DNA from 2 places in the Halodesulfovibrio marinisediminis DSM 17456 genome. Region 1 is predicted to be linked to the other one. Evidence: riboswitches for the same ligand, from Rfam matches in the RefSeq annotation. Region 1 holds a riboswitch; the other holds the start of a gene.
What was found. A riboswitch is a leader RNA that binds a small molecule or an ion and turns the genes downstream of it on or off. The one in region 1 is predicted to bind cobalamin.
Positions count from the first base shown of each region.

Region 1 (11,258 bases):
TTCAGGATGCTGCCTGAGTCCAAACCGTATGTATACATAATCGCAACGGTTGGGCAGGGGACGATCATATTGATGAAGCCAAAAACTGTCAGCCCCCAAAATGTAACTTTTGTAATTTTAGTACTACTTGAGCATCCGCAGCCACGATGATGGCTGTGTCCGTGCTCATTTTTTGTCTGGGAAATCGTTTGTCCCAATGTGAAGTTACTTTGGTTTGTTGAAACCGCGCCGATAGGCTGACCTAATGTATAGGCAGGTTCTTCAGCTACAGCGGTGTTTCCGATAATTAGTGGCTTGAGTTTTGTGTCGTGTTGGGAGTTGCAGCACGCAGGGTCTCCCGGTGCGTGATGACCGCAGCAGTTTTCCGCATGGTGATGATGGTGGTCGTGGTGGTTATGTGCATGATGTTCGTGAGAATGGCTATGACTGTGTCCGTGTTCATGCTCATGATCGTGACTGTGAAGCAGGTGGGGCTTAATGATAAGAATAAGTCCCAGCAGGATTAGGATACCAGCAGTACCGATGTTGACAAATGTTTTAAATGAAGCAGGGATAGCTAAGGAAATAGAGCCTAGAGAAATGCCAATGGTAATGCAGGCAATGGTAGTGCCTAGAATGAAGCCAGAAGTAAGGGAGAATACGTGTTTTCCACTTTTGGCACCGTAAGTAAATGGGGCCAGCACCAGCCACGAATGACCGCATGGGTTAACCCCGTGGATGAAACCGAGTACGAGAGCACTCTGCAGTGCCATAATGAATACAGAATCAAATAGCATAGGGAGTCCTTTTATTTTTTATGAACAAAAGAACTACGCTTTGACAGCTTGAGTGTCAAATAAAATACTGATCAAGTAAAATCGATTGTGAGCAAGGTGTGTATCAAATAAATTAGATTCTAGATAAAATGCTTAACGAATAAAGAAGAGATCGAATTAAATGTGGTTTAAAATAATTGGGGAAAATACTGCCAGAAGAATGCAGAGGGAAATAATAACTTCGGAGAAACGAAACGGAAGTGATGTACTCCATGCCGCTGGTGAATCCAGTTTGCGTGCTGCAACTGCAACGGTTTGCGTCCATGTTTTTTGTGCACAGATACGCAGTACTGCCTGCGGGACAAGAAGGAATTGCTGCCACTTTGACCGTGGAGGATTTCGAAGTGTTATGGCCTGTAAGACCTGTGAGAATGTACGTTGAATAAGTGGGATAAAATGGATCATAAGCGCCAGACTTAATGCAGGCTCCCAACTTCGTTTGCCAAGTATCGGGCGTAGAAACCATGAAAGTGCAAGCCCCAGCTGTCTGGCAGAGCTTGTTGTGGCAAGCAGTATGCCTATTCCAATAAGGATAGTCAGCCGCAGTGCCAGAACACCAGCTGCCTGTAATGCTCCTTGGTAATCTGGCGCAATACCTTGGATGAGTGAAGTGCAGTCCAGCGCAAATTTAATTCCTGCCCATACGATAATAAAATAAATGTATGTTGCGATGGCTCGACGACCAAGAGCAATGTGAACACGGTTGGTTATACCGAGGATAAGGATGAAGCCTGCATAGGCAGAAAGTGCATACACGGGAACATGCCATGTAAGAATACCTATCGTGGCAGCAAGGATGATCTTTAAACGGGGATCAAAAGAAGAAAGAGAAAAAGTTTTCATAACTACGGTCGCGTATAGTTGAATGTGTACATATGCCGTCGTTGCACTCGCGTGGCCGGTATCTCTCACGTATTCTATTGTACATAGAGTCAGGCTGCAATTGCAGTGTACGAAGTGAGGTACCTATATGAGAAGAAGGACAGATTATCCAGAAAATAGCACAAGAGCAGATGGATATGGTCAAATGCACACGTCTTGCGCCCATGCCGGTTTTCCGTCTCCGGCTGATGATTATCTGGAGGGGGCGCTCGATTTAAATAAGTTGCTTGTGCATAACGCACCAGCAACATTTTTTCTGCGCGTGAAAGGAGACTCCATGACTGGTGCAGGAATTCATACAGATGATATTCTTGTGGTGGATCGGTCTGTATCCCCGACACATAATTCAATTGTTGTTGCTGTGCTGAATGGTGCTCTCACCGTAAAACGTCTGTGGCAGAAGAATGGGCGTGTTGCGCTTATGCCGGATAACCCGCGTTATAAACCTATTGAGGTAACACACAACGAAAGTTTTGAAGTGTGGGGCGTTGCCACGTCTGTCATTCATTCACTTAGGAAGAAACAGTGAGCCTAGCTGCCTACGCATTGGTAGATTGCAATAATTTCTACTGCTCGTGCGAACGGGTGTTTCGACCTGACCTTCGCGATAAGCCTATTGTGGTTCTTTCGAACAACGATGGTTGTATCATTTCACGTTCCAATGAAGCAAAAGCGCTTGGTGTACAAATGGGGGCGCCGTATTTCAAGCAGAAGCCATTTCTCAAGCGCAACAACGTAACGGTATTTTCCTCCAACTATCCATTGTATGGCGATCTTTCTGATCGGGTTATGAAAATACTTAGAACGTTTTGTCCTGATATGGAAGTGTACTCCATTGATGAAGCGTTTCTGCGACTTGATGGATTTTCTACCTACAACCTCACAGAGTATGCACAGCATATCCGTAATACAGTCTATCAGTGGACCGGTATCCCTGTATCTATCGGCATTGCTCCAACAAAAACTCTTGCAAAGATCGCTAGTCATATTTGCAAAAAAACACCCAAGTCATCAGGTGTCTATAATATGAATGATAAATGGGCGCAGCCCGCACAGATAGATGCTCTGTTAGAAAATGTTCCTGTAAGCGAAATTTGGGGCATTGGTCGCAAGTCTGCGGCTAAGCTTTATCGATATGGTGTAACGACAGCAAGGCAGTTACGAGATAGAGATAACGCGTGGTTGCAAAAAATGCTTACAGTTACGGGGTTGTATACTGCTTTAGAATTACGTGGGGTTTCTTCAATTGCTCTTGATGAAGCACCAGCAGCCCGTAGAAGTATTCGGTCTTCCCGTTCCTTTGGCAAACCGGTAACAGAGAAGACTCATGCTCAGGAAGCTGCTGTTGCTTATACGGTTCGCGCCGCAGAAAAGTTGCGTCGTGAAGGGCTGCTTGCCACAACAATTTCTGTTTTTATTAAAACAAGTGTCCACCGGCCCGGAGATCAGCACGCTGAGTATTGCACCCATACTTTTGATAAGCCTACAGACTTTACTCCGTTATTTGTGCATCATGCATCAGAAATGCTTCAAAAAATTTTCCGAGCTGGGCATCAGTACCAAAAAGTAGGTGTGCTTCTTTCTGGTTTGGAATTGAAGCGCAATCAGCAGGGATCATTGCTAGAAGTTGTTTCTACAGAATCACAACGACAGACTGAAAGTGAAGCACGGCTTATGCACGTAACAGACGCCATTAATAAAAAGTTCGGACGTGGTACTGTCCAGTATGCAGGTGAAGGACTAGGGCAGCCGTGGAAAATGAAGCAAGAAAACTTGTCGCCTAAGTACACAACCGATTGGAGCAAGCTACCGGAGATTTATTAGGTTTTTTGTATCCTATAACATTCTCTTCATATGTGAAGGAGATTGGTTACAGAATTGGTCATGTGGATTAATAGGTTAGCGGCTTGCTAATGAAAAGGCCGTCCATCAACACGGAGGACAGCTTTTTTTATTCTATGAAAGGGCGTGGAGCATAAGCCGCAAGGTTGAATAAACAACGGGCTAGGCTCGCAGATAAAAGTCGTTGGAGATTTTTAAGAACCTTTCTAGTAGAAAGGTTCTTAAAGCCCCGCTGGCAAGCGCCGTCGGAGACAACGAAAACATCTACTTTTTCACAGGAATAATCATGTGAGAGAAGTAGTGTGGCTTTTCTGGAGCATCATCAATATTGCGGGCGATGATTTCTCCATCCATTCCGAGTCGAGAGATAAAGATTGCGGACTCTTTTCTGTCTGTTTCTTGAAGTAGATTTTTGAGTTCTGCAAAGTTCTTATAGGTCTTGAGGATAACGGCGTTATCTACGTGACTCAGGAGGTTTTTTGTGTCTTCGGTTGCGCGCACGCCTGATGCAAGTAGCAGGTTTTCGCCGGATTCACAGAGAATTGTTCCGGTGCGCGCTGCGGAAGCTTGATAGGAAGTGATGCCCGGTACCACGCAGATATCAAAGTTTGTATCAAGAGCTTCGAGTGTGCGCTTCAAGTAACCGAATGTGGAGTAGATGAGCGGATCGCCAAGGGTCAGGAACGCACAGCTTTTACCTTGCTTGAGCAGGTCAGCAACGATTTTTGCGTTGTGTTTCCATGCTTCCATTAAGACTTTTTCATCACGGGTCATCGGGAACCCGAGCTGGACAACTTCAACATTCCCTTTCATGTGCGGCTGTGCAATGGAGAGTGCCGTTGAGTAGTCGTTTTTTGTAGATGAAGCAGCAAGAACGATATCGACGTCTGCTAATACCTTGGTAGCTTTGATTGTAAGTAAGTCTGGATCACCAGGGCCAACGCCGATGCCGTAAAGTGTGCCTAAGGAAGCGGGCATTACATGTCTCCTGAAATATGGGAAGTCGGTTGCATGCGGTTCGGATGCAGTAGTGCTGCCAGCTCTTCTACGGCGGATACGGCACGGGGGCCGGGACGTGAATAGCTGGATTCATCAATAACATGGACGCGGTTGTTTTTCACAGCAGAGATTGTGCGGAAATGAGCACGTTTTCGTATTGGCTGTGGATTCGGATTCATGGCACCTTGTTGAATAAGGTATACTTCCGGATCACGCTTGATGACTTCCTCTTCGTTTATGCGAACCAATTTTATAGCGGCATCCATAATGTTGATGCCGCCTGCATGGTTGATAATATCATTAACAATGGACGCATTTCCCGCACCGAGAAGGTTTGGATAGCGTACTTCAAAAAAAACAGATGGCTTGTGTTCAGTGTTTTTGAGTAGTTGCTGAACATGATCAAGCCGTGCTTGCAGATTGTTGCATACAAGCTCTGCCTGCTCTTCGGCACCAGTCAGCGTACCGAGGCGTTTTATGACAGAAAAAAGTTCGTCAAATGTGGTTATAGAGAAAAAGGCAACTGGGATGCCAAGCTCTTCGAGCATCCGGACAGACTCCAGTGCTTTTTTCCGTCCACCCATCTGGAGCACAATGTCTGGTCGCAGGCCAGCCACAAGCTCTGGATTGGGGCGCATATGGGTTCCAATAGAAGGCTTTGAAAGAATAGAAACTGGTAACGCATCTGCCTTTGTACGGGCAATAATGGTATCTTCTTTTCCAAGCTCTGCCAGCATTTCATTAAATGCTCCATACAGCGCAATGATTCGAGTTGCAGGGCGTTGCAACTCGATAGTTCTGCCAAGATCATCTGTGATGCTGACAGGCGTGGGTAGAGTTTCCGATGTGGAATTACTTGCGAGAGCTGTGCTAGCGAAAAGTAGCAGCAGAACCGGGAGTAAAAAATGCTTGAGGCGCATTGGTAACCGGATGCCTGAATGTATGGATTGGTGTGTCATAAATTGTCGTTAAGTTTTCGTCGGTAAAAACGTCTTCAACACTGCCGTCCAGAATAACGCGTCCGTGTTTCAAAAAGATAAGGCGCGTACAGTAAAGGGCGGCAAGGTTGATGTCATGAATTGCAGCAACAACGGTGGTTCCAGTGCTGTGTCGTTGCTTCAGCAAGTCAAATATTTCGATGGTACGGGCAATGTCGAGACCGGAAGTCGCTTCGTCTAAAAGCATGGTGTCTGCTTGTTGAGCAAGAGCACGCGCAATTAACACTCGTTGAAACTCACCGCCGGAAAGACCACGTGCTGACCTGTATGCAAAGTCGTTTGTAGCAGTCTCTTTCATGCAGGATAAAGCAATTTTTTTGTCTTCAGCACTATATCCACCAAGGGCGGATATGTAGGGGTATCGCCCCATAAGCACTAAGGAGAGTGCTTCGATGTCTGGGGTTTCTCCAGTGTATTGCGGCACGGATGCAATTTGTGCGGCGCGCTGTTTGGGTGGAATCTGTAATAGACTCGTTTCGTTCAGAGTAATAGCCCCTTTCAGCGGTTTTTTGACTCCGGACAATGACAGCAGTAGTGTCGTTTTGCCGCATCCGTTTGGCCCTAGCAGCCCTACCATTTCTCCTTGCTGAATAGAAAGAGAAACATCATGCAGCACTGGTGTGTTGGCATATCCCGCAGAAAGATTGTTAATGGTAATATGTCCTGACATTACTGGCTGCTCCGTTTCATAGTGCGATGCAGGAGCAGGCAGAAGAATGGTCCACCCAGAAGTGCTGTCACAACGCCTACAGGTAATTCAGCACCTTCAGGCAGGATTGTGCGTGCTAAAACATCTGACCATAGAAGAAGCAATCCGCCGATAAAGGCAGAGCTTACAAGTAATGGTCTGTGCTCACCACCTTGTATAAGTCGTACCAGATGCGGCACTACAAGACCGACAAATCCGATAACACCGGAAACAGCAACGGACGCGCCCGTGATCATGCTGGCTCCAATCAGAAGCCATAGGCGAACACGGCTTGCGTTCATTCCTAGTTGCTGTGCCTGTGTTTCTCCAAGTGAGAGGATGTCCAGCTCACGGGAGAATCGCCAGATAATAGCAATGCCTAAGGCGTACCAAGGAAGAATGAGCTGTACGTGTTGCCATGTTCTTCCTTGAAGGCTTCCCATAATCCAGAACACAATTGATGCCACAGAATCTTCATCAAGTGACTTGATGAGTGATATTAGTGCGGCAAGAAATGTAGCGACTACAACACCGGCAAGCACAAGGGCATCGCGTTTGAGTTGTCCGCCTATGCTGCCAAGAGTGATAACTGCCCCGAGGGCAAGAAGAGCACCAATAAGTGCGGCAAGAGGAACAACTCCAACTCCGGCAAGGTGCGGGATAGCACCTGAAAGACCAAAGAAAATGGCAACAGAGGCGCCGAAGGCTGCACCACTAGAGACACCGATTGTGAACGGGTCAGCAAGCGGGTTGCGCAAAATTCCTTGAAATACAGTGCCGGAAATGGCAAGGCCGCTTCCAATGAGCAGCGACAGTATAATTCGGCTGAATCTGATTTCCCACACTACAATTGAGTTGGTAGTCTCAACAGACTGCGCGCCTGAGAAGATATGTTGTACAAGAGTGCTGAATGCTTTTTGGAGCGGGATATCAAGCGGTCCGTACGCAGATGCCAGAACAGCAGACACAGCACAGGCTAACGCTGTGAAGCTGGCGAAAAGAGCGCAACGGCGAGCGCGGCGCTGTGCGATGTCTACTGTTCCAGTCATAATTACTTAGAGTCCAGAGCGGTAAATGCTTCTTTCAAGTGCGCCACCCACAGGGCAACAACAGCATCGAATTCGCCAGTACCTTTGATTACAGTCTGTACCTTGAAACCTTCTTTTTTAAGAATGGATTTCCAGCTGTCGTCCTCGTCGCCAGCCATATCGTTGCGTGCGTGGTCGCCTGCTACAGACATAAACGGCATGAGCCATACTTTTTTGATACCTTTTGCTTTCAGGCTAGGAATGATGTTGTCGAGAGTCGGGTAGCCTTCAACAGTGCCAACAAAGATGTTGGAGTCCTGTTCCTGAAGGTAGGTAGCAAGACCCGGGTAGTAGATGTTGCCTGGATCGTGGGTGCCATGGCCCATAAAGATAACTGCTTCGTCTTTTTTACGTTCAGCAGGAATGGTTGTAGGCAATACTTTAGCCACTGCTTCTACGTCAGCAGGGGAGTTTAACAGCGGTGTGCCTACAGTAACGTGACTGATGCTTTTAGGCATGCCGTCGAATGCAAGAGCGGTTTTTGTGATGTCAGAAAATTCCTGTCCCGGAATTGTATGCAGGGACTGAACAGCAACATGTGTAAAGCCTTCATCACCCATCTGCGCGAGGGCAGTAGCAGGAGAAGGTACAATCATATTTTCTGTCTTTTTAATCTTATTACGGATCATCGCAGCAGAGTACGCCCAGCGGATTTCGGTATTCGGAAATGCTTTGGCAACTTCTTCACCGATGTTGTCTAAAGCAACACGGGCTTCAGGTACGGATGTACCAAATGCTACGAGCAGGATGCCCTTTTTAGGAGTTTCAACGTGTCCGTGACCTGCAAAAGCTGGGAAAGACAAAACGAGAACAAGGGTAACAGCGAGTAAGAGTCGCAAAAAACGACTGCGGTTCATGGCAAAAAGCCTCCAAGTTTGGGGCGGGGACATGACGCATGGATAGTGCGAAAGTACGCACTGATAGCGAGGTGTGTTTTGCTGGACAAGGCCCCGTGTCTGCAAAACTGTGCCTGATATTCACAGCTTCGGAAAAGAAGATGGTTAGGAATCCGAAGACAGAACTGTGTGAATATCCACAAAGTCTCAGGCAGGTCTTCCGGCTTGTTCCTCTTTCTCCGACCTTCCCAGAAAAACCAGTGGCACAATGTGGAGAAAGATTAAACAGAACTTACGGCGGCGGGTCCGCTCCCGACTTTAACGGGATTCCCTATTAGGCTCTATGAGCACCTGAAGTGAGGTACTTTATACGTAATAAAATTGAGTGGTCAAGAATTGAAATTATTATCCTACTATCCAAAGATATAAGGCTGTTACAAATATAAGGCTGCTTATGCGCAATACTTGGCTCATGAGCAGCATTGGAAACCCAATCTTAAAGGAGAATACACCTGTCTGCGAAGGAAGCTGATGACGTAATGCGCGGATTGGTGTGGCCACAATTGTTCCAAGCACAAGTGCAAGAACAAGTTGTGACGTTGTGAGCGCTCCGCCGTCCAATAATGCGCCAGCTGCAGCAATACCTGTTGTGAATTCAGCAGCAACGGCAAAAACAACAACACTGACGGCCTCAACAGGAAGGTAGGCAGATGTAACCCATCCGGCAGCAGTTGTACGCATGTATTCAAACATTCCGGCCTGATTTAATGCATAGATAAGAAAATAAACAGGTGCTGTAATGGTACAGATACGAATGAACCGCTTTCGAAATGCACCTAATACTTTTGCCGCGGTAGTAGTCCGGAGTTCAGGCTGCCTTTCTAGCGAAGGTGCGGTGGAATGAGGTGTCAGTTTGATTCTGGTCCAGATAAGTAAAACTAAAGTACGCAGTAGTGCGGCGATACCATTTAAGGAAAGGTAGATAATACCAGCTGTTCGAGTCATCGGCACAATAATAAAGAATGTAGTGGGAAGGTGCAGGAGAAAAACAGGCAGCCCTGTGTTAATTAGATAGCTCAGCTTCATTTCTTGCAGGGAGATTTTTTTTTCCTTCCAAAATGTCATTAGCATCGTGTTGGCAGCGGTTCCGGAGAAAAATGCCGTAGTGAATGCCGCACCAGATTCATCTTTAAGGTTGCCGAACCGCATAAGAGGGCGCACCAGAGTGGCAAGAAGCGGCGCCCAGCCCATACCTTCAACAGCGATGCCGACAATAAGGCCGATCCCCAGAAATCCAAGCATACGCAATAGCGGACGTACAAGCCCCGGCCACGCTTTGCCCCATGAGAGCAGGCTTGGGTCATTGGTCAAAATGACAGCTAAAGCCGTTAGGCAGCAGATTGCTGCAATGATGAGCGCTTTAACCGGGCTTTTAGCTTTGCGTTTGCGTGGCGTGGACGTTGATGTGCTGGTGGATGCGTGTGACATGAAATCTCCTTGGGGTGGTGGTACGCCACACCAAAAGTAATTTCAAGTAGGTGAGTTGTTATGTGTAATAGGAACCGTCTTAGTTAAAGATAATGAAACAGTAGGTTGTTACAGAAAAAGAGTAAGTGGCTTTTGTCACAAAAAAAATCGCGCTACAGCAAGCTGTAGCGCGTATTTTCAATCGACAAAGCGATCAAGGAACCGGATAGCTTTCGCCGGTACGAAAAAAGTAGCTTCCCCTAACTTTGTCCAACACATGGGGAAGTTTCCTTTTCAGGAGCAGACCATTTCTCCTGCACTCCCCTCTCTATACCAAGAAGCGTGCCATTTGTCATAACCTATTAATACGCAAGAAAAAAAAATAAATTAATAGTAAGTGATAATGGTTGTCGATGCGAGATGTAGAGAAAGTTGGCTGAATGTCCGTGGTTGCGGACAAAGGCGTCCGCGATTACGGACATGTTTTTTGGTTTTGTGCAGATTTGCGGACAAGTTTGGCTATAAAAATTTATTTTTTGACAGTGTATTTTTTTAGTAGGTCGTATAAATATGAGCGTGATAAGCCGGATAATTTACACGCCGTTGCTACCTTTCCATCAGCTAACGTCATGAGATTTTGAAGATATTGAGTGAAGATCTCATCTCTGAACTCGAAAAAAGGCTTGATGGAGTCAGGTGAAGAAAGAGTGTCCGCAATCGCGGAATTTCCTATTTTTTTGTCCGGATAAGCGGAATCTTGTCTGTAGTGTTCAGTGCCAGACTGTGAGGATATGGGTGCAGCAAGAGAATGCTCCCCTTGTCGAGGGAGTTCTGAAGAGTGAACTTTGTTGTTAGATATTCCAACGGAGTTTGGTTCTGCATTTGGGCGTAACGATGGTGGTGATTGCGGATGAACAAGACGTGGACGTGTTTGCTCCTTAGGAGAAGAAGCAAGTCGTACTGTGTAGTTGTCCAAGCCCTGCTCAGCGTCGGAGATAGCGCAGGAAGCTCCTTTGTGCAGTGGGATAGGTGGTTCTTCACGTTGTGTTCTATCAGCGGCAGCGCGGGCAATATTAATACGAATGTGATCCGGCAAGTGACGGCTGAAAATTTTAGGTGTGTCTTTTGATGCCAACACAGCACGTTCAAGAGTGTGGATCAGTTCACGCACGTTACCTGGCCATGGATATTTTTTGGCGATGTCGAGGAGGTCTGGAGAAATTCCTTTTGCCGGCATGCCGTATTTACCACAGAGCTGCTTTACATAGTGTTCTATGAGCTTGGGTAAGTCGTCTGCTCTGTCCCGTAACGGCGGGAGTGCCATAACAACCGTACGGATTCGGAATAGCAAATCACTTCGGAATGTACCGCGGGCAACCATTTCATCAAGGTCTCTATTGGTGGCGCAGATAAGACGGAAGTCAGATGTCTTTTCTGTACGTGCGCCAACAGGGCGGAACCTGTGTTCCTGAAGAACACGAAGAAAAATTTTCTGCATGGCAAGCGGCAGTTCACCCACTTCATCAAGAAATAGGGTGCCGTTGTTTGCCTGTGCGACAAGACCTTCCCTGTCCTTATCAGCTCCGGTGAATGCACCTTTGCGATGACCGAAAAGAATGGAACTGGCAAGCGTACGAGACATT
Region 1 is NZ_FSRG01000005.1:386,022-397,279, forward strand. It holds gene BUR09_RS09700 (urease accessory protein UreH domain-containing protein) at 1-776, opposite strand, end outside; gene BUR09_RS09705 (energy-coupling factor transporter transmembrane component T) at 933-1,658, opposite strand; gene BUR09_RS09710 (LexA family protein) at 1,786-2,226, shown strand; gene BUR09_RS09715 (Y-family DNA polymerase) at 2,223-3,521, shown strand; gene cobI (precorrin-2 C(20)-methyltransferase) at 3,804-4,517, opposite strand; gene BUR09_RS09725 (ABC transporter substrate-binding protein) at 4,517-5,497, opposite strand; gene BUR09_RS09730 (ABC transporter ATP-binding protein) at 5,409-6,206, opposite strand; gene BUR09_RS09735 (FecCD family ABC transporter permease) at 6,206-7,273, opposite strand; gene BUR09_RS09740 (sirohydrochlorin cobaltochelatase) at 7,276-8,169, opposite strand; cobalamin riboswitch at 8,342-8,518, opposite strand; gene BUR09_RS09745 (nucleoside recognition domain-containing protein) at 8,554-9,636, opposite strand; gene BUR09_RS09750 (sigma-54-dependent transcriptional regulator) at 10,145-11,258, opposite strand, start outside.

Region 2 (11,258 bases), 320 kb from region 1:
CTGCAAATAAAAACGGCGTTAGTCGTTTTGAAACCTTGCTTAGAGAACCGCAGCAGGTTGCAGATGCTATGGCATCTTCTCAATCTCTTAACCCAGCTGCCTTACAAATTAAAAATTCATATTTCGGATTATCGGAAGCTGAGCGTGCAGTACCTTCTGGAATGAACCTCAGGAATGTTTCTGCACTCGCAACACTTATTAATGTAGCATCAGTTGAACCAACTGTTTTAAGTGGTGCGCTCAAAACACTGACAGAAGCGGCTGAGAAGAATCAGCTGGAGACTGTTTCTGCATATGGTGTTGGTGTAAATTTGCAGGGTATGATGAGTCGTGAAGTTGAAAATGACTCTATGGATACCGTTGCTCAAGTTTCTGACAGTGCTATGGGTGATAGCACTGATGAAAATGAATCAAGAAGTGTAGAACATATTGTAACTAATGAGCTTCGTGGGGCATTAGCAACTATGTTTGAATCTGGTGCTGCCGGAAATATTGGTGCCATTGGTTATGATGAAACAGGTGGAACCTCGTATGGTAAGTACCAGTTCTCATCTGCTCGTGGAACAATGGACGATTTTTTGACGTATCTTGATACACATGCATCTGACATCTCATTACATCTTAGAGCGGCTGGTGCTGTGAACACGGGATCAAAAGAGGGAGAAATGCCTACTGCCTGGCAGGAAGTGGCAAATATTGACCCTGTACGTTTTGAGAAAATGCAGGATGCTTTTATGCAGTCCCGCTATTTTACTCCAGTAGCCCGAGTAATTCAGGATAAAATGGATGTTTCTCATTTGAGTACCGCTATGGAAGAAGTGTTGCTTTCTACTTCCTTGCAGCATGGTCCTCGTGGTGCTGTTAAAATTTTTGCAAAAGCATTTGGCGAAACAGGTGGTTTCTCTGAAGAAATGCAGGAAGCATTTATTAAAAATGTCTACGCATTGCGCAGAAATGAATTTGCAACTTCGACTCCGAAAATTCAGGAAAGTGTTCAGAACAGACTGGATACCGAGCTTAATGTCGCATTATCAATGCTTGCTTAGTGTTGGAATGTTGACGCACAATGCGTCGATAATAAGATGCTTAGTGGGCAGATGATCAAGCTGGCTCTGTTCTGTACGTCGAGAATCAGACGGAGGTTTTGCTATGATTATAGCGAATAAAAAGGACATCGTTACGATGTCCTTTTTTGTATTATTTAAGTGAGAGTTTGCTTGAAGAATTGTCTGCGTGCACTTGACCGACCAGCGCTTCTGATTTAGTTACATATGAATACATATTCATGCGTAATATTATTTTCAGAGGTATTTAATGGAAATTGCAATACAATATTTTAAAGAAGTATGGGAGATTCTGCTTGAAGCTTCCCCGTACGTTCTTTTTGGTTTTTTTGTTGCCGGACTTCTTAAAGGATTTTTGCCGGCTGACTTTGTAGCTCGGCATCTTGGTAACAACAAGAAAGGTGCAGTTGTCAAAGCTTCAATGTTTGGCGTTCCACTCCCACTTTGTTCATGTGGTGTTATCCCTGCTGCAGCGGGTCTTCGTCAGCAGGGGGCAAGCAAGGGCGCAACTACATCCTTCATGATTTCGACTCCAGAGACTGGAGTCGATTCTATCGCCATTACTTATGCGCTGCTTGATCCCATTATGACTATTGTTCGCCCAGTAGCTGCTTTCATATCTGCCCTTACCGCGGGTACTCTTGTTGATGCGTTCCCTGAAAAGCCAAAGCAGGGAAAAGTTGCATTTACTCCTCTTAACTTTGCACCGACCACATTGAAGAAAGAAGAGGCTTGCACCTCCGGCTGTTGTTCTTCCAAACCGGCAGGAAAAACGTTCAAAGATAAATTTACTGTCGGTATGCAGTTTGCCTTTGGCGAACTTGTGGCTGATATAGGCAAGTGGTTGCTTATTGGCATACTTATCGCTGCTGTTGTTTCCACATTTCTTCCAGTTACCTTCTTTCAGGATTATGTAGGTGACGGTCTCCTCAGCATGATCCTGATGGTGTTCATCGGGGTTCCAATGTATGTGTGCGCGACCGCATCTACCCCAATTGCGGCAGCGCTCGCACTTAAAGGACTTTCTCCGGGTGGTGCTCTAGTGTTCTTGCTCGCAGGACCGGCAACTAACGCTGCAACCATTACTGTAGTGGCACAGACTCTTGGTAAGCGCGTTGCGTTTATTTACGTGACATCCATCGCGGTAACATCAGTAATTCTCGGTCTTGCTGTGAACTGGGTGTACGCAAAGCTCGGTTTGTCCGTATTTGCTTGGATTAATGACGTTGAAACGCATCAGCATGGTTTTGTGGCATACGCTGCTACAATTATTTTACTTTTCCTCGTAGGTCGACAGTTTGTCGGTCGTTCTGGGCATCAACATAGTGAATCCTGCGGCTGTCATTAAGCCGCTGTTGAGTAAGACTCCTTAAAAAAGCCACGCTCTTGAGCGTGGCTTTTTTTGTTTTCTTTTCGTTCTTTTTGGGCCTGCGGTGTTTGAGTTTTTGTTCCTCCTTGACTGCGGGGGGCGACTATCCGTTAACGATTTCTGGTCAGTAAACAATGCTAGCTTGTTACTTATTCATTTTGAATGAATAATATTAAGCAACTAACCGTTAAGATTGAACAGCTATCATTAAATCGGGATTACAATCTCGCAGTCGAGAGGGCGTCCCTCTCGCGGGTGCAGGGCAGAGCCCGTCCGTCGGAGACCCGCCGGAGGCAGTAACAATTCAAAAAAAGAAAAATTATTCAGCAAAAGCTGTATCAAGTGCCATGTCGACGTGTGCCTGAACGGTATCGATGAATGGGATTTTGCAATCGGTATTTTTCATAAGTAGTCCGATTTCGGGACGCCCTAGAATAATCGCTTCAGCACCGTTATTTTTGAGTTCATGTATAATGCTGATGTATTTTTCACGAGTGCTGTCCAAGAATTTGCCGTTGCTGAATTCGTTAAAGATGCTGTCGTGGATAACACCGCGCGCTTCTTTATCTGGCACGATTACTTCGAGTCCGTACTTGTCTGCGAGTGGACGCGTAATGAAATCTTGTTCCATCGTAAAAGCTGTTCCGAGCAATCCGAGCTTATGAACGTTGAGTTCTGTCGCTTTAATGGCGATTGCGTCAGCAATGTGAAGCACGGGTATTTCGAGCGCGCCTTGTACGGTGTTAGCAACATGATGCATGGTATTTGCGCCAATGAGGAGCATGTCTGCACCACCAGCTTCAGTATTCAGTCCGGCTTGCGCTAGTTTGGTACCGACGGATGCCCAGTCGCCTTTGCTGACTAACTCTCTCAGTTCAGCAAAGTCGACACTGTCCATAAGGATTTTACAAGAATGAAATCCGCCAAGGCGGTTACGGGCACCTTCGTTTAACAGACGGTAGTAGGTTATTGTTGTTTCCCAAGACATGCCGCCCAATAATCCGATCTTTTTCATGAAAATATCCTTTGAACTTCTTTGAAAACGTGTTCTGTGAAATGATCAAATTTTTGCATATGGTGTGGGGAATGTAAAATATGTTTTATAAAATATAGGGTTAGTGGAGTGATTTGGTAGGAAAACGAGGTATGCCTGGGACGAATATATCAGGGAATGATGATGGCGAGTAACAGCTTCTGTGTCCAGTAGTTGCTGTTTTTATGCGGCGTTGCGCCTGCTCTTTCTGCAGTTAGGCTTGACATAATCAGAAGAGGCAATCAATCTCCCTGAATCTATATGTTTGGAGTGCAAAATATGAAAAAGGTAGTTGTATCATTTCTCGGCAAAGATAGTCCGGGAGTCGTACATGCGGTTGCCAGCCTGCTTACAGGGCTGGATTGCAACATTAATGAAGTAAGTCAAACTATCCTGCATAGTGAATTTGCTGCAATCGTAATTGCTGAAATGCCTGACGGTTGTACTGTTGAAGTTTTGCAGGATGCACTGGAGAAGGGACTTGCTGAACGACAGGTTGATCTTAGTGTTACAGCACGCCTTTATGACGGTAGGAGCTGGACTGCTGAAAACCCTCAACCATTTGTAGTAACAGTAGATGGTCCTGATCAAAAGGGGCTCGTTGCTGCAATTTCAGGTATTCTTGGCGAGCACAATGTGAATATTGCCAACCTGAAAGCTATTGTTCCTGAAGACCAGCCAGACGGGTATGCTCTCATTGTTTTTGAGGTAATTGTCCCTGGTTCTGTAGAGCTTTCTGCTCTGCGTGGTGTGTTGAACACAAAAGCCGAAGAACTTTCGGTGCGGGTAAGTGTTCAGCATAGGGATATTTTTGAAGCTGTGCACAGGGTTCAGCCTGTGTAGCTTTTGATGGGTGACATTTTTTTGAAACGTGTCACCGTCTACTTAAATGAGATTTTTAGCCTGTCATTATAGAAGGATAAAAAATGCTTTCAGATCGCGAAGTGCTCAGTACTTTAGCAATGCTCCGAAATGAGCATTTGGACGTTCGTACCGTAACACTTGGTGTGAGTCTTTTTGATTGTGCAAGCCATGATTTTGATGTGTTTGCCGATCGTGTTCGTACCAAGATCAGACATTATTCAAAAAAACTTGTGGCTACCTGTGATGAGGTAGGCGACAAGTACGGTATTCCTATTGTAAACAAGCGCATTAGCGTAAGCCCTATGGGTGTTGTGTGTGCTTCTTATACGCCGGAACAGATGGTGAAAGCGTGTAAGATTCTTGATGAAGCAGCACAGGAAGCTGGCGTAGATTTTCTTGGCGGCTTCGGTGCGCTGGTTGAGAAAGGCATGACTAAAGGTGACCGTGCCCTTATCGATTCTCTTCCGGAAGCATTGGCTGTGACGCAGCGTGTCTGTTCCTCAATTAACGTTGCGTCTTCCAGAACCGGTATCAACATGGACGCTGTTGCTCTTATGGGACAGCGTATTAAGGATATTGCAGCGCGCACTGCGGATAAGGACGGTCTTGGCTGTGCTAAGCTTGTTGTGTTTGCTAATATTCCTCAGGATGTACCTTTTATGGCAGGTGCTTATCTTGGTGTGGGCGAGCCTGAAGCTGTTATCAACGTAGGTGTTTCCGGTCCGGGTGTTGTTAAAAAAGCAATCGACCGTGCCGTGCAGGATGGTAGCGCTAAAAGCCTTGGCGACGTCGCAGAAGTTATTAAGCGTACTGCGTTTAAAGTAACCCGCGTAGGTGAAATCATTGGTAAGGAAGTAGCTGAGCGTCTCGGACTTCCGTTCGGTGTGGCTGACCTTTCCTTGGCTCCGACTCCGGAAGTTGGTGACTCTGTAGGTGAAATTTTTGAAGCCGTTGGTCTCTCTTCCATCGGTGCTCCGGGATCAACTGCTGTACTGGCAATGTTGAACGATGCTGTTAAAAAAGGCGGCGCATTCGCATCTTCCCATGTGGGCGGTCTTTCCGGTGCGTTTATCCCAGTGTCTGAAGATTCCAGTATTGCAGCTGCAGCTGCGTCCGGTGCGCTGACTATGGAAAAGCTCGAGGCTATGACAAGCGTTTGTTCTGTAGGGCTCGATATGGTTGCAGTGCCGGGTGATACTTCCGCTTCAACACTTTCCGGTATTATTGCTGACGAAATGGCAATTGGTATGATCAACAGCAAAACAACTGCTGTGCGCATTATTCCTGTTCCGGGAAAAGGTGTTGGCGATAGCGTATCCTTTGGCGGTCTTCTCGGTGAAGCCCAGATCATGGCTGTACCGGGCGGTAATGCAGAGTCGTTCATTAAGCTTGGTGGCCGTATTCCAGCGCCAATCCATAGTTTGAAAAACTAGGTCTGTTTTTTTACTAAATAAAAAGCCGTTCTGCATATGCAGAACGGCTTTTTTTATACTTGGGTTATGGTGGACAGGCTAGCAGCCGCAGTCGGTAAGTGCGGTGAGAGCGTATTCCTGACGCTGACGGTATTCTTCCTGTTTACCTTTGTTCCAGCGTTTTACTGGGCGGTAGTAGCCAACAACGCGGGTGTATACTTCTGCTTCGCTGCCGCAAGTTGGGCAGTTGAAGTGTTCACCGTTGATGTAGCCGTGTTCCTTACAAATGGAGAAGGTCGGAGTTACGGAGATGTAAGGAATTTTGGTATTGCTCATAGCTTTGATGAGGTAATTCTTTACGCTTTCCGGTTCCGGTACAGCTTCACCGAGGAAGGAGTGGAATACGGTACCACCATTGTAGAGGGTCTGCAGTTCGTTCTGGTGCTCAAGAGCGTAGAATACGTCGCTGGTAAGACCTACTGGAAGCAGGGTGGAGTTAGTGTAGTATGGTACTTCGTTACCGGCAGAGATAATGTCTGCGTAGAGTTCTTTGTCTGTTTTAGCCAGACGGTAACAAGTGCCTTCACCCGGAGTTGCTTCAAGGTTGTACAGGTTGCCGGTCTCTTCCTGGAAACGCACGGTAAGAGCGCGCAGGTGGTTGAGAACACGGCGCATAAGGCGCAGACCACTTTCAGATTCGATACCTTTACCGAGCAGGTTGAGGCAAGCTTCGTGACCACCGATGAGACCGATGGTGGAGAAGTGACCTTTGTAGCCGTTTTTGAGGTAGCGACGAGAGAATGGGAACATGCCTGCTTCGAGGTTCTGCTGGCAAAGTTTGCGTTTGAACTCGAGAGATTCTTTTGCCATTTCTGCGTATTCTTCAACGAGGTCGAGGAAGTCTTCTTCGTTGTGTGCAAGGTATGCAAGTTTAGGCAGGTTCAGGGTAACAACACCGATAGAACCGGTGAGGTCGCCAGCGCCAAAGAGGCCACCGGTTTTTTTGCGGATTTCACGAAGATCCATCTGCAGACGGCAGCACATAGAACGAACATCTTCCGGATTAAGGTCGGAGTTGATGAAGTTCTGGAAGTACGGAACACCGTACTTGGCAGTCAGTTCCATAAGAAGCTGAGCTGGTTTAGAATCCCAGTCAAAGTCTTTGGTAACGTTGTAAGTCGGGATAGGGAATGAGAAGATACGACCGTCTGCGTCACCTTCGAGCATAACCTCAAGGAACGCACGGTTAATCATATCCATTTCTTTCTGGTACTCGCCGTAGGTTGTATCCTGGAACGCACCACCGATGATGATTGGTTCGTTTGCAATGTGTGCAGGAACAACCATATCGAAAGTAAAGTTGGTGAACGGGCTCTGGCCACCCCAACGGGAAGTAGTGTTCAGGTTGTAAACCAGTTTTTGGATCTGCTGACGAACAGTCGGGTAATCAAGATTATCGAGACGAATAAATGGCGCAAGGTAAGTATCAACGTTGTTGAATGCCTGTGCACCGGACCATTCGTTCTGCAGTGTGCCAAGGAAGTTTACAATCTGACCGCAAGCGGAATCGAAGTGTTTTGCAGGAGCAGAACAACAACGTCCTTCAAGGTTAAATCCTTCAAGGAGCAGGTCGCGAAGGCTCCAGCCGGAGCAGTAGCCTGCAAGACCAAAGGAAAGATCGTGAATGTGGAAGTAACCGTGAGTGTGTGCCTGACGGATTTCTTCCGGATATTTTTCGAGCACGTAGCGAGCCTGAACAGAGCCAGCCATATGCAGGATGAGACCCTGGAATGAATGCCCCATGTTGGAGTTTTCGTTAACGCGCCAGTCGCTACGGTCAAGGTAGCTTTCGATCATGCTGGATACATCGAAGTAAGCCTGATCCTGAGTACGCATTTCACGGCGTTTTTCACGGTAAATGATGTAACGTTCTGCTACAGCGTACAAGCGAGCTTCCATGAGCACTTGCTGAACAGTATCTTGAACTTGTTCTTGCTCAGGGGTTTCGACATTTGCAAGTTTTTCTTCGACCTTACGTGCAAGTCTTTTTGAAAGAAGTGGGTCTTTAATACCACTGCTTTTGAGTGCTTTAAGAATAGCTTGGGCAATTCGTTCGAGGGACCAAGTTTCGATGCAACCGTCTCGCTTCAGAATCTGTTTGGGCATTACAACTCCGGACGTCATAAAAAGTGCATGGCAAAAGAAAAGCATGCGAACAAAACGCATGCATTGCGTCAGCAATTCGACATCTTGCAGCCTGGGATGTGTACGTAGCGACAGAACCCCAACGTACGCAGGCACAGGTTATGAATTATTTTGATTGAATACCGGTAGTACGCTCTGTACCGGTAGAACTTCAGGAAGGGAGCTGGCTTTCTTACTCTCATAGTTGCGTGTATCTGCCTCAGAGGAGAGGAGTAAGATTACAGCGGCAGGACCGCACCGGATTTTTACCGGATTTCCTTTGCGCCTTTCGGCTCCTGAAGGAGTATTTTTTGGGTGCCCAAGAGCTAACAAAAACCCACTTCAGCATCAAGTATCGAGTTGTGAAATAAGGCTAAATTAACAAGTTATCCACAAGGTAATTTGTCGAACTTTATGAAAATTTTTTTTTACGCACAAATTAAATTTGTTCCTTGAAGTGGCACAGCGATAAACGTGATTGTTCACTCACAAAAGGTTTCTTACAGTGACATGAAAATTGCTCGAAAAGCCCTGCAAACTGTGACTTGAGTTACGTAAAATGAGAAGAAAAGCGGTTACAGTTGGGTGTTGTGTTATTCTAATTAGTTGTGCTTTGGCTTTTAAAAGATGAGTAAAGTGTGTAAGAAGTGGTGTATTCACTTTTTTAACACATGGAGGACGGTCTGGTAAGAATCATGTTGTTACCGTTTCCCATGAATGATTGAGTGGGTGGCATTCCATAATCACGATAGAAAACAGGGAGAGAACATGAGAGCATTGGTTATGGCGTTAAGCCTCATGCTTGTTGCGCAGGTTGCTGTAGCGGCTTCTAAGAAGAGCGAAATAACAGTTAATGGTAATTACAAGAATAAAATCCAGTGCGGATATCTTGCTCTTGAAATGCGCAAAAATGAGGCTGCCAAGACATACTTCATTGAAGGTGAAGCAATGTTCAAAGAGCAGAATCCTGAAGCAACTGAACTGGATATGGCGAAGGTCTTCGCTTATGAACGTGGTTTTATGCATGGTTACCTTGCCGGTCAGATGGGATCTATTTCCTCAATGGAGGAAGTGAACAAGATGTTTGCTCATGCATATGAAGAGATGTGTACAAACTCTGCTGGCAAATCAAAGTCGAAAGGTAAGAAGAAGTAGTGCGATATTTAATAACTAACATGTGCTGATTATGAAAACGCCCTGTACAGCGTATGTACTGGGCGTTCTTTTTTATTCAGCTTTCTTCCAACTTCGCCCACGATGGCGTTCAGGAATATTCCTCATCCCCTGAATGATCTGGCAAGGGGCCAGACGTTGATTTTTTAGCAACCTGTTGTCCAGAACCACTACGAGTCCGGAATCAGTCTCACGTCTGATGAGCCTGCCTACCCCTTGTCTGAACTTTATCGCTGTTTCGTATCGATAGCGTTCCCAGAAAACTCCGTCAGGAAGGAATCTCTTTCGGGCATCCATAAGCGGAGAGTTAGGTGCAGGAAATGGCAGCCGTGTAATGACAACCTGAGTGAGTGTATTGCCCGGGAAATCTACACCATGCCAGAACGTTTCTACACCGAATAAAACGCTTTCTCGCGTTGTTCTGAATTCTTCAATAAGCGCGGTTGCTGGCTCACCTTTTCTTTGGAAAAGAAGTGGGTAGCTGCCATCATACGTAGCTTCCAGATTTTTTCGAAGGGCTTCCAAGTCCTCATAGCTGGCGCAGAGTACAAGAGTCGCTCCGTCGTTGTATTCAATAAGCTTTGGCAGCACGCTGAGAGTGTATTCTAGCCAGATTTTTTTGTGCTCGTAGAGAGCACTTGGAGCATCTGAAGGAACAACAAGTGAATAATCCGGTGTAAAAGGTGGGGCTACGCGGGCAACAAAGCATGGTTTTGGTGGTGCTTCTTTATCTGAAAATTGGAGAAGATCACTTTTACCCAGTCCTAAGGTCCGTCTGTACGGGGTGAAGCTGGACTGGTGGGTGAGGGTGGCAGATGTAAGAATTATGGTGTCGCGTTCTTTGATTATGGATTCGCGGATAAAGGCTCCCATGTATACTTGTCCGCCGCAGAGAATCCAGTTGCGTGGAAAAACATGTACAGAATTCCATGTGCCGTCTTCGTGCAGTCCTTTACGAATCATCATAAGGTTCACGCTGACTTCTTGGAGCAGCGTGCGCATTGTGCGGCAACGCGAGATGGTTTTGTATCCTAAAGGAAGGTCTTTCGCTTTTTTTCCGGTAAAGAACGCAGAAAGTTCGTGGATGCGCTCCAGATGTTTGTTGAGAATCTTCAGGTCGTTTACCACATCGCCTTGTGTAAAGGCCTTGTGCGCAGGCGTAACAGGTACGGCTCCGTAAGCTGCTGCCTGATTCATTTGTTTGAACTGGTCACGCAGGGCGTTGATTTTGGTGATGGTGTAGGCAATTTCGCTAACTACTGCTTCTGCCTTAAGTTCTACTGGTTCAGGTGTGGATGGAGCCAGAATAAGCTTTCGGCATTGCTCACGAAGGTAGCGGCAGTAGAATGAAATATCCGAAGTGGAGACTTCCGGACTCAAGGTTGTGCGAACGGCATCTTCAAAGTGGTTTGCTTCGTCGATAATGCAATGCTTGAACAAATCACTCAACTGCGGGTCGCTTTCCATCAACACCAGCTTGTTGTGGTTTGTGATGACAAGACGTGATTGCGCTGCCTCAGCAGTAACAATGTTACCCGGACATTGCTTGTGGGTACTGAAGCAGCCGCTTCCTGCTGAAACTTCCTGTGCAAAATTACTTAAGATACGTCCTTCGTCGAAGTAGGCACGCATACGCGGCGAAATATCGTCTAAGTCTGTAATGCGATAACGGTAGCAGATGTTCGCAAAATAAAGCCACGCGAGCAGTTCTACGCCGTTCAGCAGTGGAGAAAGAATGTCGTTGAGCTTGTGAGCACAGACGTAGTTTGATTTTCCTTTGATAAGGGCAACAGGTATATCGTTGTACTGCCCAAACAGTTCTCGGCAGGAATCCAGCTCGTTTCCGTACAGCTGTTTCTGTAAGCTCTTTGTGTAGGTGGCGATGGCAATACGCTGCGAAGGATTGCGCTTCAAAAATTCCATGACAGGAAGCAGATAGCCAAGAGTTTTACCTGTTCCAGTGCCTGCCTCGATACAGGCAACGGCGTTTGTGTTGATAGCGCGTGCAACATGGGAAGCGTAGTCAACTTGCGGTTTACGGACAGAGTATCCCTTACGTTTGTGGGCAAGCTGCTCGTAAAGTTGTTGAATTTCGTCTTCGGGCAGTTCCCGATATGCTTCCGTTTGAGAATCTATTTTTTCTTTTTTGGGAGCTTTTT
Region 2 is NZ_FSRG01000005.1:69,323-80,580, forward strand. It holds gene BUR09_RS08400 (VgrG-related protein) at 1-1,046, shown strand, start outside; gene BUR09_RS08405 (SO_0444 family Cu/Zn efflux transporter) at 1,315-2,412, shown strand; gene BUR09_RS08410 (aspartate/glutamate racemase family protein) at 2,753-3,448, opposite strand; gene BUR09_RS08415 (glycine cleavage system protein R) at 3,746-4,309, shown strand; gene BUR09_RS08420 (PFL family protein) at 4,393-5,763, shown strand; gene BUR09_RS08425 (ribonucleoside triphosphate reductase) at 5,842-7,908, opposite strand; cobalamin riboswitch at 8,085-8,241, opposite strand; gene BUR09_RS08430 (hypothetical protein) at 8,695-9,081, shown strand; gene BUR09_RS08435 (helicase C-terminal domain-containing protein) at 9,154-11,258, opposite strand, start outside.
Region 2: another riboswitch for cobalamin. It lies ahead of BUR09_RS08425 (ribonucleoside triphosphate reductase); the one in region 1 lies ahead of BUR09_RS09740 (sirohydrochlorin cobaltochelatase).